DNA from 2 places in the Vibrio sp. 811 genome. Region 1 is predicted to be linked to the other one. Evidence: predicted binding sites of a transcription regulator. Region 1 holds the regulator's gene; the other holds the start of a gene.
The links. Region 1 encodes CRP, which controls carbon source genes, mostly activating them, when cyclic AMP is high. Its sites were predicted from a motif close to TGTGANNNNNNTCACA; they were not measured.
Positions count from the first base shown of each region.

Region 2: a site for CRP is predicted at 1,752-1,767, ahead of deoD (purine-nucleoside phosphorylase). Genes of this name have one in related genera too.

Region 1 covers NZ_JAWOUB010000031.1:6,145-11,789, reverse strand. The annotation lists gene R7Q46_RS23545 (hydrolase) at 1-196, shown strand, start outside; gene R7Q46_RS23540 (YheU family protein) at 231-443, shown strand; gene R7Q46_RS23535 (phosphoribulokinase) at 569-1,438, shown strand; gene crp (cAMP-activated global transcriptional regulator CRP) at 1,679-2,311, shown strand; gene R7Q46_RS23525 (DUF1338 domain-containing protein) at 2,448-3,239, opposite strand; gene astD (succinylglutamate-semialdehyde dehydrogenase) at 3,488-4,945, opposite strand; gene astA (arginine N-succinyltransferase) at 4,974-5,645, opposite strand, start outside.
Region 2 covers NZ_JAWOUB010000001.1:661,881-667,525, reverse strand. The annotation lists gene R7Q46_RS02880 (hypothetical protein) at 1-852, opposite strand, end outside; gene deoD (purine-nucleoside phosphorylase) at 923-1,633, opposite strand; gene R7Q46_RS02870 (YbgA family protein) at 2,032-2,982, shown strand; gene R7Q46_RS02865 (MerR family transcriptional regulator) at 2,972-3,772, shown strand; gene phrB (deoxyribodipyrimidine photo-lyase) at 3,795-5,210, shown strand; gene R7Q46_RS02855 (L,D-transpeptidase family protein) at 5,217-5,645, shown strand, end outside.

The DNA of each region.
Region 1 (5,645 bases):
GACCGATGATGTGATACCGAAGTTTGTTTTGCCAGATAACATTGATTACCGTCTCTTTGAACACGGTGGCCATGTTGGCTTCCTAACAGGAACGGCGTTAAAACCTAAGTTTTGGTTGGAGGAAGCGCTGCCCGCGTATTACGAAAGTATCGCCGCAGATTACCTTTCTGCTGTATCCAAGCAACGAACGCAGTAAACTAGCCGCTCATCATAAAAGTTATGAGGTATTTATGATCATTCCATGGCAAGACATTGCGCCGGAAACATTGGAAAACTTAATTCGTGAATTCGTCTTACGCGAAGGAACGGATTACGGAACCGTCGAGGTTTCTTTGCAAAACAAAATTGATCAAGTTAAAGCTCAATTGGAAAAAGGTGAAGCGGTTATCGTGTTCTCTGAGCTACACGAAACCGTCGATATTCAACATAAAACAAAATTTTAGACCCTTCACATTTTACCGTATCCCACTCGATGACAAGGTATTGTTACGTGCTATAGTGGGATATCGACCGTGCAGTAGTAACTCTACTGCACATTACAGGTAAGTAATTTTCGACAAGGTTTGTCATGTCAGCTAAACACCCAATTATTGCGGTTACTGGTTCGTCCGGTGCCGGCACGACCACTACATCTGAAGCCTTCCGTAAAATGTTCAATATGATGAACGTTAAACCCGCATGGGTTGAAGGCGATAGCTTCCATCGCTTTACTCGCCCAGAAATGGACATCGAAATTCGCAAAGCCCGCGAGCAAGGTCGACACATTAGCTACTTTGGCCCACAAGCTAATGACTTCCCGGGATTAGAAGAGTTTTTCCGTAAGTTCGGGCATGATGGTACTGGCAGCGTGCGCCGTTATCTGCACACGTTTGACGAAGCGGTTCCCTACAATCAAATGCCAGGCACGTTTACACCGTGGCAAGACTTACCCGAAAACAGCGACGTGCTGTTTTATGAAGGGTTACATGGTGGCGTGGTCGATGGCGATGTTAATGTTGCTCAACATGTGGATTTCTTAATTGGCATGGTGCCGATTGTGAACTTAGAGTGGATCCAAAAATTCGTACGTGACACTCGCGATCGCGGCCATTCGCGTGAAGCGGTAATGGACTCAATCGTGCGATCCATGGACGATTACCTCAACTATATCACTCCGCAGTTTTCTCGTACTCACATCAACTTCCAGCGCGTACCGACCGTTGATACTTCCAACCCACTTAATGCAAAAGGCATCCCTAGTTTGGATGAGAGTTTTGTGGTGATTCGCCTACGCGGTATCAAGAATGTCGACTTCCCATATCTGCTGGCCATGATTGATGGCTCATTCATGTCACGCCACAACACGATTGTCGTGCCCGGCGGTAAGATGAGCTTTGCAATGGAGCTCATAGTTCGGCCTATCCTACAACAGCTCATCGAAACAGGGAAAATTGGCTAAAAACCTGCCTGCGAAGATGTTTACTTTTCATACCGTGATCATGTGCACAGTTTTGCTTACAAAATCTCAATCATGGCACGATTAAAATCAAGAAATCGTTTTCGAAAAAGGATACTATTTCTTACCGAAACACAAGAGAGCTTGCAGCATATAAAAAGTGCTCTTATTCTAGTAGGCCTAATTCAGGCTTAGCTAAAATATGGATAGCGCAAGCGTACCCTGCAGAGGAAGTGAGATATTATGGTTCTAGGTAAACCTCAAACCGACCCAACATTAGAGTGGTTTCTTTCACACTGTCATATTCATAAGTACCCTTCAAAGAGCACGCTAATTCACGCGGGCGAAAAGGCAGAAACTTTGTACTACATCGTTAAAGGTTCTGTTGCGGTTCTTATCAAAGACGAAGAAGGTAAGGAGATGATCCTTTCTTACCTAAACCAAGGAGACTTTATTGGTGAACTTGGTCTATTCGAGGAAGACCAAGAGCGCACAGCTTGGGTTCGTGCTAAATCTCCTTGTGAAGTTGCTGAAATTTCTTTCAAGAAGTTCCGTCAGCTTATCCAAGTAAACCCAGACATCCTAATGCGTCTTTCTGCGCAGATGGCTCGTCGTCTTCAAGTAACTAGCCAAAAAGTGGGTGACCTGGCGTTCCTAGACGTAACTGGTCGTATCGCTCAGACGCTTCTGAACCTTGCAAAACAACCAGACGCAATGACTCATCCAGACGGCATGCAAATCAAGATCACTCGTCAAGAAATCGGTCAAATTGTTGGCTGTTCTCGTGAGACAGTAGGTCGTATTTTGAAGATGCTAGAAGAGCAGAACCTAATCTCTGCTCACGGTAAAACCATCGTGGTTTACGGTACTCGTTAATCTCGAACTAGAGTGACACGAACAAAATTATAAAAGCCACCAATGGCAACATTGGTGGCTTTTTATTTACTCATGACCAAATGAGATAGGGTGCAGCGAACACTAATGAGTAAGCTTAACAGGTTAACCCTAAAACTTAGCCATTCGTGCTTTCAAAGATTTTGTCAGCTGAAGCGGCCACGAAACCTGGGTACAAATCACCATTTTCCATCGGATAGCGCTTAGCAAATTCATAAAACCCGCCAGGGATAATTTCAGTGCCTTCGCTAAAACGAACCGCTACTTTATCTGCCATGGTCGATGACTGCTCTAGCAACACCTCAGGAGTGCCCTTCACTTCACCACCATTTTCATTAATGGTAAACCCAGCGGTACGCAGATGATTGTTTACCTGCTTCACTTCTTCATATTCATTGAGCTGGTTAACGCTCACCGTGAAGTGGTTTGCTCCGTAACCATGCGCCGCAAGCCAAGATGCGTACTCACTTTCTTTAGCCAACGTTTGGTAATCAGCAAAGCTTAAATCCCACAAGCGTCCACCATGTAAGAATGCGCTATCGTTCAGCTTGTCAGCATCGACTTGTGCCACCAAATTTTTCACAATCTCTTGTAGCTCAGACGAGCACTCTTCAACTTTTAGCTCACTAATAAATACTTTAGGTTGCTTCGGATCTGGGTGCTCATAGTGCTTAGCAACCAGCTTTTTGCTTTCGAAAACGTAATCACCACACGCCTTGTAACCAATAGCTACAAATGGCTTAGCTAGAGTTTCAATACCAAGAGGCGCGATATTGAAGGTACGTAAAGCTATATGATCATTAATCAGAGGCTCATCTTCTTGAAGCAGCTGATGCACTTTAGCAGCCGAAGGGCAAAGACGTTGAATGTAATCTTGCCATAGCGATTCAAATAACACATCGGGCGTCATAACGACTCCTTGTTACGAGATGTAGAGTTTAAAGGTAAGCGGAAGTTGGCTGCTCGTTCACCACAAGAGTTGTCCAGAATAATGAACGAGCAACCATCAACCTGTGACGGTAAATGCCAGTCAGTCAACACGCTTTTCCGAGTCTTTGCTCACTTTTCGTGTTCTGCCAACGATCACTACAACCCATACCTAAATGATGCGCCGGCAGGGTGAGCCGCAATGCATAGTTGCGACTCTATAATAAAAACTTATAGCGCTACACCTGGACTCAATGTTGCAGGCAAGACAGTTTCTTGACCTTCCATTGATGCCATTGGGTACGCACAGTAATCTGCTGCGTAGTAAGCGCTTGGGCGCAAGTTACCCGACGCCCCCGGACCACCAAATGGCGCATCACCGCTTGCACCAGTGAGCTGGCGGTTACGGTTCACGATACCTGCACGAATGTGGTCAACGAAGTATTCCCATTCTTGGTCGTCGGTTGAGACCAAACCAGCAGATAAGCCAAAGCGCGTATCGTTTGCTAGCGCCACGGCTTTGTCTAACCCTTCGTAACGCACCACTTGCAGAAGTGGGCCGAAGTATTCTTCATCTGGTAACTCAGCAATGTTCGTTACATCAATGATGCCTGGAGAAACAAACGCCGCCTCTCCAGCTTTCGCTTCAATCAAGCTTTCACCGCCAAGAGACTGTAGATTAGCTTGTGCATCAAGAATAAACTTGGCTGCCGCGACCGAAATTTGCGGTCCCATAAATGGCGCAGGTTCTGCAAATGGTTGGTCTACGCGAATATTGCGTGTCGCTTCGACGAGCTTGGTGATAAGCGCATCGCCTTTTTCACCCAATGGTACATACAAACGACGAGCACACGTACAACGCTGCCCAGCACTGATAAACGCTGACTGGATGATGGTATAAACCGTGGCATCCAAATCACCATATTTATCAGAGATCACCATAGGGTTATTACCACCCATTTCTAGTGCGAGCATCTTGCCCGGTTGACCCGCAAATTGACGGTGTAATACATGCCCCGTATTCGCGCTACCCGTAAACAGTACGCCATCAATGCCTTTTGCGTCAGCTAGGGCGATACCAGTTTCTTTCGCGCCTTGAACAAGGTTAATCACGCCTTTCGGCAGACCGGCTTCTTCCCATAGCTTCATTGCCAATTCACCCGTCCATGGCGTTTGCTCAGACGGTTTGAAGACTACCGTGTTACCAGCCAGTAGCGCAGGCACAATGTGACCATTTGGTAGGTGGCCTGGGAAGTTGTAAGGACCAAACACCGCCATCACGCCCAATGGGCGGTGGCGCAATACGATTTGGTTGCCTGCTGATTCACGGCTCGCCTCACCAGTGCGGTCATGATAAGCGCGAATCGAAATGGCAATTTTACCTGCCATGGCTGCTGCTTCAGTGCGCGTTTCCCAAATCGGCTTACCGGTTTCTTTGGCAATCACTTCGGCGATTTTTTCGCTGTTCTCTTTTACTTTCTCCGCAAAAGCCAACACGATTGCCTCACGCTCTGAAAATGGACGCTTTTTCCAGTCAATAAACGCTTCACGCGCTGCAGATACCGCCTGGTTCACCTGCTCTGCCGTTGCACCTTTGCCTTGCCAGAACACTTCTTGGTTGTACGGCGACAGAGACGTAAATGCTTCACCCTGACCTTGTACCCATTCACCTGCAATCCAATGTGTCATTGTTTCTATCCTTAAATTCTGTCGTCTGTTACTGCGGAAGAAGGCGGACGAAATCCCCTTCTTCAACCGAAAGTGCATCCGCAACGTCTGGTGCAATCATCACGCTTTGTGTTTCTGCGTCATACGCCGCTTTAGTGACTGTCGCACGGAAGTTCTCGAAAGATGAATTACACATCAAGAAGTCTTGTGTGCTGGAATGTTCAGAGATTTTGACTTGCGCGCGGAATGAATGACGTACCGACTCAATATTACGCAGATCACACTCAACCGTTGGGCCACCATCGAAGATGTCGACGTAGCCTCGGTTGGTAAAACCTTCACGCTCAAGCAGCTTCAGCGCTGGACGCGTGTTGTCATGTACTTGACCAATCACGGCTTGCGCTTCTGGGCTGAGCAGGTTGATGTAAATAGGCAGTTTCGGCATCAAGTCGGCGATAAAGCCTTTCTTGCCGATACCTGTCAGGTAATCTGCAAGCGTGAAATCGATAGAGAAGAAATGCTCTTGAAGCCATTGCCAGAATGGTGAATTACCCTCGTCGTCTGAAACGCCACGCATCTCCGCAAAGATCGTTTCAGAGAAGCGCTCTGGGTGCTCTGCCATCATTAGGAAACGACACTTCGACATTAGACGACCATTCAGACCTTGGCGGAATTTCTCACGCAAGAACAAGGTACAAATTTCGCTGTTACCCGTGTAGTT
Region 2 (5,645 bases), on a different contig from region 1:
ACCGCGAGCCAAAATTGTTTGGTATTTTTGGTCAATTCGCTCTCTGAGGTGATAAGAAGGTTCCGCAAGCGGCTCACTTGCTTCCGCTACATACTCCTGGGAAACAAAACGAGACACCTCATCGTAAGGATTATGATCGAGCGTTGCGATTGGCTCTTCATCAGCGGAATAATTGACGTGCTGGCAAAGAATATAGCCAGAATGCGCTTCGCCAGAAACAATCCAATACACACCGTTATTGCTGTTCGGTTGCAATGCAATATAGTTTGAGGCCAATTCATAATGCGTTGCGTGGTTTACCCAGCGCGCATCAATGGTTGCAAGCTTGCGGCGGCAGCGGCTAGCTATATGGTCAACATGGTCGTAAAAGGTTTTTGGGTTAATACTAAGCTTACGGCAGATTTCTCGTACGGAATATCCCGTAAACAACAAGCCCATCAAGTTCTCTTGAAACTGAAGCTTCTTGTTGGCACCAGACCACTTGTCGACAAAGGTACTTTGACACACTTTACAGCGGTAACGTTGGCGATCGCCACTGTAACCGAAAGCGTGATAGAGGTGTTTGTGAGTGTGGACAGAAAGTCCAAAGTTGTCGCAATCATCATTACGGCAAGCAGGCAACCCGTCACTGTGGACGTGCCGCAGGCGATGAAGTTCGTTCACGACATCGCGATTATTAAGTAAGGGGGGGAAAGCTCCACATTCACGGCATACCATCGCCGGACGCTTAGGGTTCGCATGTTGCAGAACGTAACGCTTTGCATCACTCAATCCAAAGTTGTCACACGCCAATGTTTTACAAAAGTTGAGTTGTAACCCATCTGCGTCTTTTGGCAGTTCGCCGTTAGACACAATCGCCCCCTCGGGATAATTCGGGCAGCCAGCATAACTCTGGCTGCAAATTATTACTTACTATTTGTTCTTAGATGTTGATTGCAGTTTCTAGTGCAACTTTCATCATGTCGTTGAACGACTTCTGACGCTCTTCTGAGCTTAGTTTTTCACCACGGATGATGTGGTCAGAAACTGTCAGGATAGTCAGTGCTTTCGCGCCTAGGTCAGCTGCTACGCCGTAGATACCAGCCGCTTCCATGTCTACACCTAGGATGCCTAGTTTTTCCATCTTCTCGAAGATGTCTGCTTCTGGTGTGTAGAACAGGTCTGCAGAGAATACGTTACCTACTTTTACAGGCACTTCCTGAGCGCGTGCTTGGTTAACTGCTTCTTCTAGAAGACCGTAATCAGCGATTGCTGCGAAATCGTGGTTGTTGAAACGGATACGGTTAACTTTAGAGTCTGTAGAAGCACCCATACCGATAACAACGTCCATTAGTTTCACGTCGTCACGTACTGCACCACAGCTACCCACACGGATAACGTTTTTCACGCCGTATTCAGCGATTAGCTCGTGTACGTAGATACAGCAAGACGGGATACCCATGCCGTGGCCCATTACAGAAACTTTTTTGCCTTTGTAAGTGCCAGTAAAGCCGAACATGTTGCGAACGTCACAAACTTGTTTCACATCTTCTAGGAACGTTTCAGCGATGTATTTAGCGCGCAACGGGTCGCCTGGCATCAGAACTGTTTCAGCGAAATCACCTGGTTGTGCGTTAATGTGTGGGGTTGCCATAAGTGCTCTCCAAAGTTTTGTTTTGATAAAACGCCTCTATTATAGAACGCTATTACCAATTCTGTTGAACTTGTTCGTTTTCGTTGAGGCAATAATATCGGGACGTACAGTAGCCCCTTGAGAGCTTAGTCACAAAAACCACGCATTTAGAAACTGCAACTCCTATTGATAACTAAATCTGTTGAAACCAAAAGAGCAATCGATTTGCTTTTGAGCAGTTTGTCGATTGCGCGCACAAATTCTTTGTTTTTGGGCCAAACTTTTTTCTGAAAGCTGGTTGATCGAAATACTTTCGAGTGAAGTAAAACGATTAAATTGTACAACTTATTTTCTTGTACAATCTGGAAAGGCTTGCTATAAGTTATACAACAAAACTTTTTGTATAGGGATGCGTCATCATGGAATCTTCAATCAAAGTAGGTATCAGTTCGTGTGTTTTGGGTGAACGAGTGCGTTTTGACTCTGGTCATAAGGTGAGCAACTTTGTGACTAAAGAGCTCAGCCCGTATTTTGACTTTGTTTCGGTATGCCCTGAAGTCGGCGTAGGTATGCCAGTACCCCGTCCAACAATTCGTCTTGTTTCTAATGAAGAGCGTGTTGCATTGGTTGAAACCAAAAATCCAGAAAATGATCATACCGACAATATGCTCACTTACTCGGCCAATAAAGTAGATGAACTTCAAAGCGAGCAGCTTTGTGGTTACATCGTTTGTGCCAAGTCACCAACTTGTGGCATGGAGCGAGTCAAGGTTTACAGCAAGAACAGTGCTGCGAAAGAAGGTGTTGGCTTGTATACACAAACATTGATGCAAAAAATGCCTTGGTTGCCTGTTGAAGAGGATGGCAGACTTAACGACCCTGTATTGAAAGAAAATTTTATTACTCGAGTATTTTGTCTAAATGACTTTTACGACTCGATGGATGGTGAGCCTACTCGTGGCAAAATCATCGACTTTCATTCGCGCTACAAACTGACGTTAATGGCACACCACCCAGAGTCATACCGATCCCTTGGCCGCTTAGTTGCCGATGTCGCTAATTATGAAATTGAAGACTTTTACCAAGAGTATCGTTTAGGACTGATGAAGGCGTTAACGAATCGGGCTAGCCGCAAAAATAACACAAATGTGTTGATGCATTTACAAGGGTACTTCAAACGCTCACTAACTAAAGAAGAAAAAGAAGAGTTAGCGACAGTGATTCACGACTACCGTATTGGAATGCTGCCTCTGCTAGCACCACTTACGTTGATTAAGCATTACTTAAATACTTACCCAGACGAGTATTTATCAAAACAGAAGTTTTTAGAACCGTATCCGCAGGAGATGAGATTACGCTATGGTTTGTAGTTCAGAAGAAAAACTATACGCGATCCGAGATGTCGCAGAAATCACGGGTGTAAAACCAGTTACGCTGAGAGCTTGGCAACGAAGATACAACTTGATCCAACCTCAGCGAACTGAAAAAGGACACAGACTTTATCGCCAGCAAGATCTCGATACGATTCGCGAAGTCCAGAGCTGGCTCGCGAAGGGGATTTCGATTGGTAAAGTGAAGGGGCTGCTAGGAAAAAGCGCCGATGTCGAAGTCAAAAACGAGGTTCGCACACTCGAAGAAGTTGAAAACATGCTGCTTGCGCTGTCTACCCTGAATCGAGGAAAAGCAGAGAGTTTACTTGCCTCTGTTCTTAAAGAGTACCCACTAAAACTCGTTATTGATCAGTTTATTAGCCCAGTATTTGATGCGCTAGATATGGTAAAAGGATCGTTGCGATCCTTGCAGGTGGGGTTATTTCAGACTTGTTTAATCACTCGACTTGCCCTTGTAATCGATTCTGAAAACAAAGCCGCTTCCAAAGGAAAGTGTCTGCTCATTAGCTTTGAACAAAACAGAGAATCTGAGAGTTGGATTCAAGCAGCGAAGCTTTGTGAACAAGGGTATCACACGACTTTGATCGATAAGGTTGATGATGTTTCTGGTCTACTAGATCATGAGGTCATTGAAAATGGTTCGTTTATCTACCTTTTCTCCAATAAAGCACTAGCTGCTAAACAAGTAGCGTCCATCAAAATGCTTCACGCACAGTTAGGTGATCGGATGGGGTGCTCTGAAGTGATAGAGAAATTACACCTAACTTAGTAGACAAAAGATAGGAGCTACCATGGTTTTAGTATGGTTTCGACGTGACTTACGTGCGTTAGACCACACGGCACTCAAAGCGGCGTTGGATTCAGGTCAGCCTGTTGTCGCTTGCTTTATCGCGACGCCAGAGCAGTGGCGGGAGCATCACATGGCGCCGATGCAGGCAGACCTCATTGCTCGTCGCTTAGCTTGTCTTAACGAGGAGCTTGAAAGCCTTAATATTCCTTTTTTGTACAAAGAGGTGCCGTCGTTTTCCGATTGTACAGATGTGATTAGTGGGTGGGCGGAAACACTTGAAGCCACGTCTGTTATGGCAAACATTCATTATGAGGTGAACGAACGAGAGCTGGATACACAAGTAAGTGAAGCGTTAGCTTCTCACGATATCGAATTTGAACTGTTTCATGACAAATGTGTGCACGCGCCAACGACGGTTCTTAATAAGCAAGGCGAATATTTTAAGGTATTTACGCCATTCAAGCGTGCTTGGTTAACGCAGTTCCATATGCCGACGGTAGTAAAACCTCACGAGCAAGCGCCACTCAATAAAAAGGTACTCGAACAATTAGAGTCGGCTCGATTTAATTCAAGCTTCACATTTAGCTATCCTCGAGAATCCAGTGAAGACTGGCTGGCTTCGACTAATGATATTTTGAAGCAGCTTAGGGAATTTGCACGGGAGCGCAGTGACGCGTATCAAAGCGAGCGAGACTTTCCAGCTATTGATGGCACTAGCCAACTGTCTCCATACCTTGCGATTGGCGCGCTATCACCAAGGCAGTGTATTGCTCGTTTGTATGCTGAAAATCAACAAAATGACCTTACAGAAGGGAAAGCAACTTGGCTAAGTGAGATCATTTGGCGTGAGTTTTATCAGCACCTATTGGTTTTCGAACCAAAACTCGTCAAAGGCAAAGGATTTATCGATTGGGAGGATAAAATCCAGTGGTCCTATGATGAGAAAGCCTTTGAGCGATGGAAGACAGGAACAACAGGATACCCAATCGTTGATGCAGCAATGCGTCAGCTCAATCAAACAGGCTGGATGCACAACCGATTACGTATGATTGTCGCGAGCTTTCTTACCAAGGACTTACATGTTGATTGGCGATGGGGAGAAGCGTACTTCATGAGTAAGCTGGTGGACGGCGATTTTGCAGCGAACAATGGTGGCTGGCAATGGTCTGCCTCTACGGGCTGTGACGGGCAGCCATACTTTCGTATTTTCAACCCGATAAGCCAAGGCGAAAAGTTCGATGCTAATGGTGAATTTGTGCGCCACTGGGTACCAGAAATCAAAAGTGTACCGAACAAATACATCCATAAACCTTGGACTTGGGAGGGCTTTTCTTTACTGGAATATCACAAGCCGATGGTTGATCACAAGACAGAAAGAGAGATAACCTTACAGCTCTTTAAAAGTGCCAAGGAATAGAGTGAAATGCTTAGCAAAAAGCGATCAATGAGTTTCGCAAAACGTACCCTGCTATCTGTGTCGTTATCTTTAGTGAGTGGTCTATCATTCGCTAAGATGTACGAATTACCAGAGGATGGAAGCCGTTTAATTGGTCGCCTTGAAAACCACGTCGTTCAAGAAGGCGAAACCATGGCAAATATCGCTAAGCTCTACGATGTGGGTATGCTAGGTTTAATGGCCGCAAACAAAGGCGTGGATCCCTTCTTACCAGAAGAGGGGCATGTTCTTACTATTCCGACACAGCTAATCCTCCCAGACGTACCTTATAAAGGTATCGTTATTAATCTAGCCGAGCTGCGCTTGTATTACTTTCCGAAAGGAGAAGATATTGTCCATGTATTTCCTGTCGGAATTGGCCGAATAGGGCGCGATACCCCAGTAATGACAACGCGT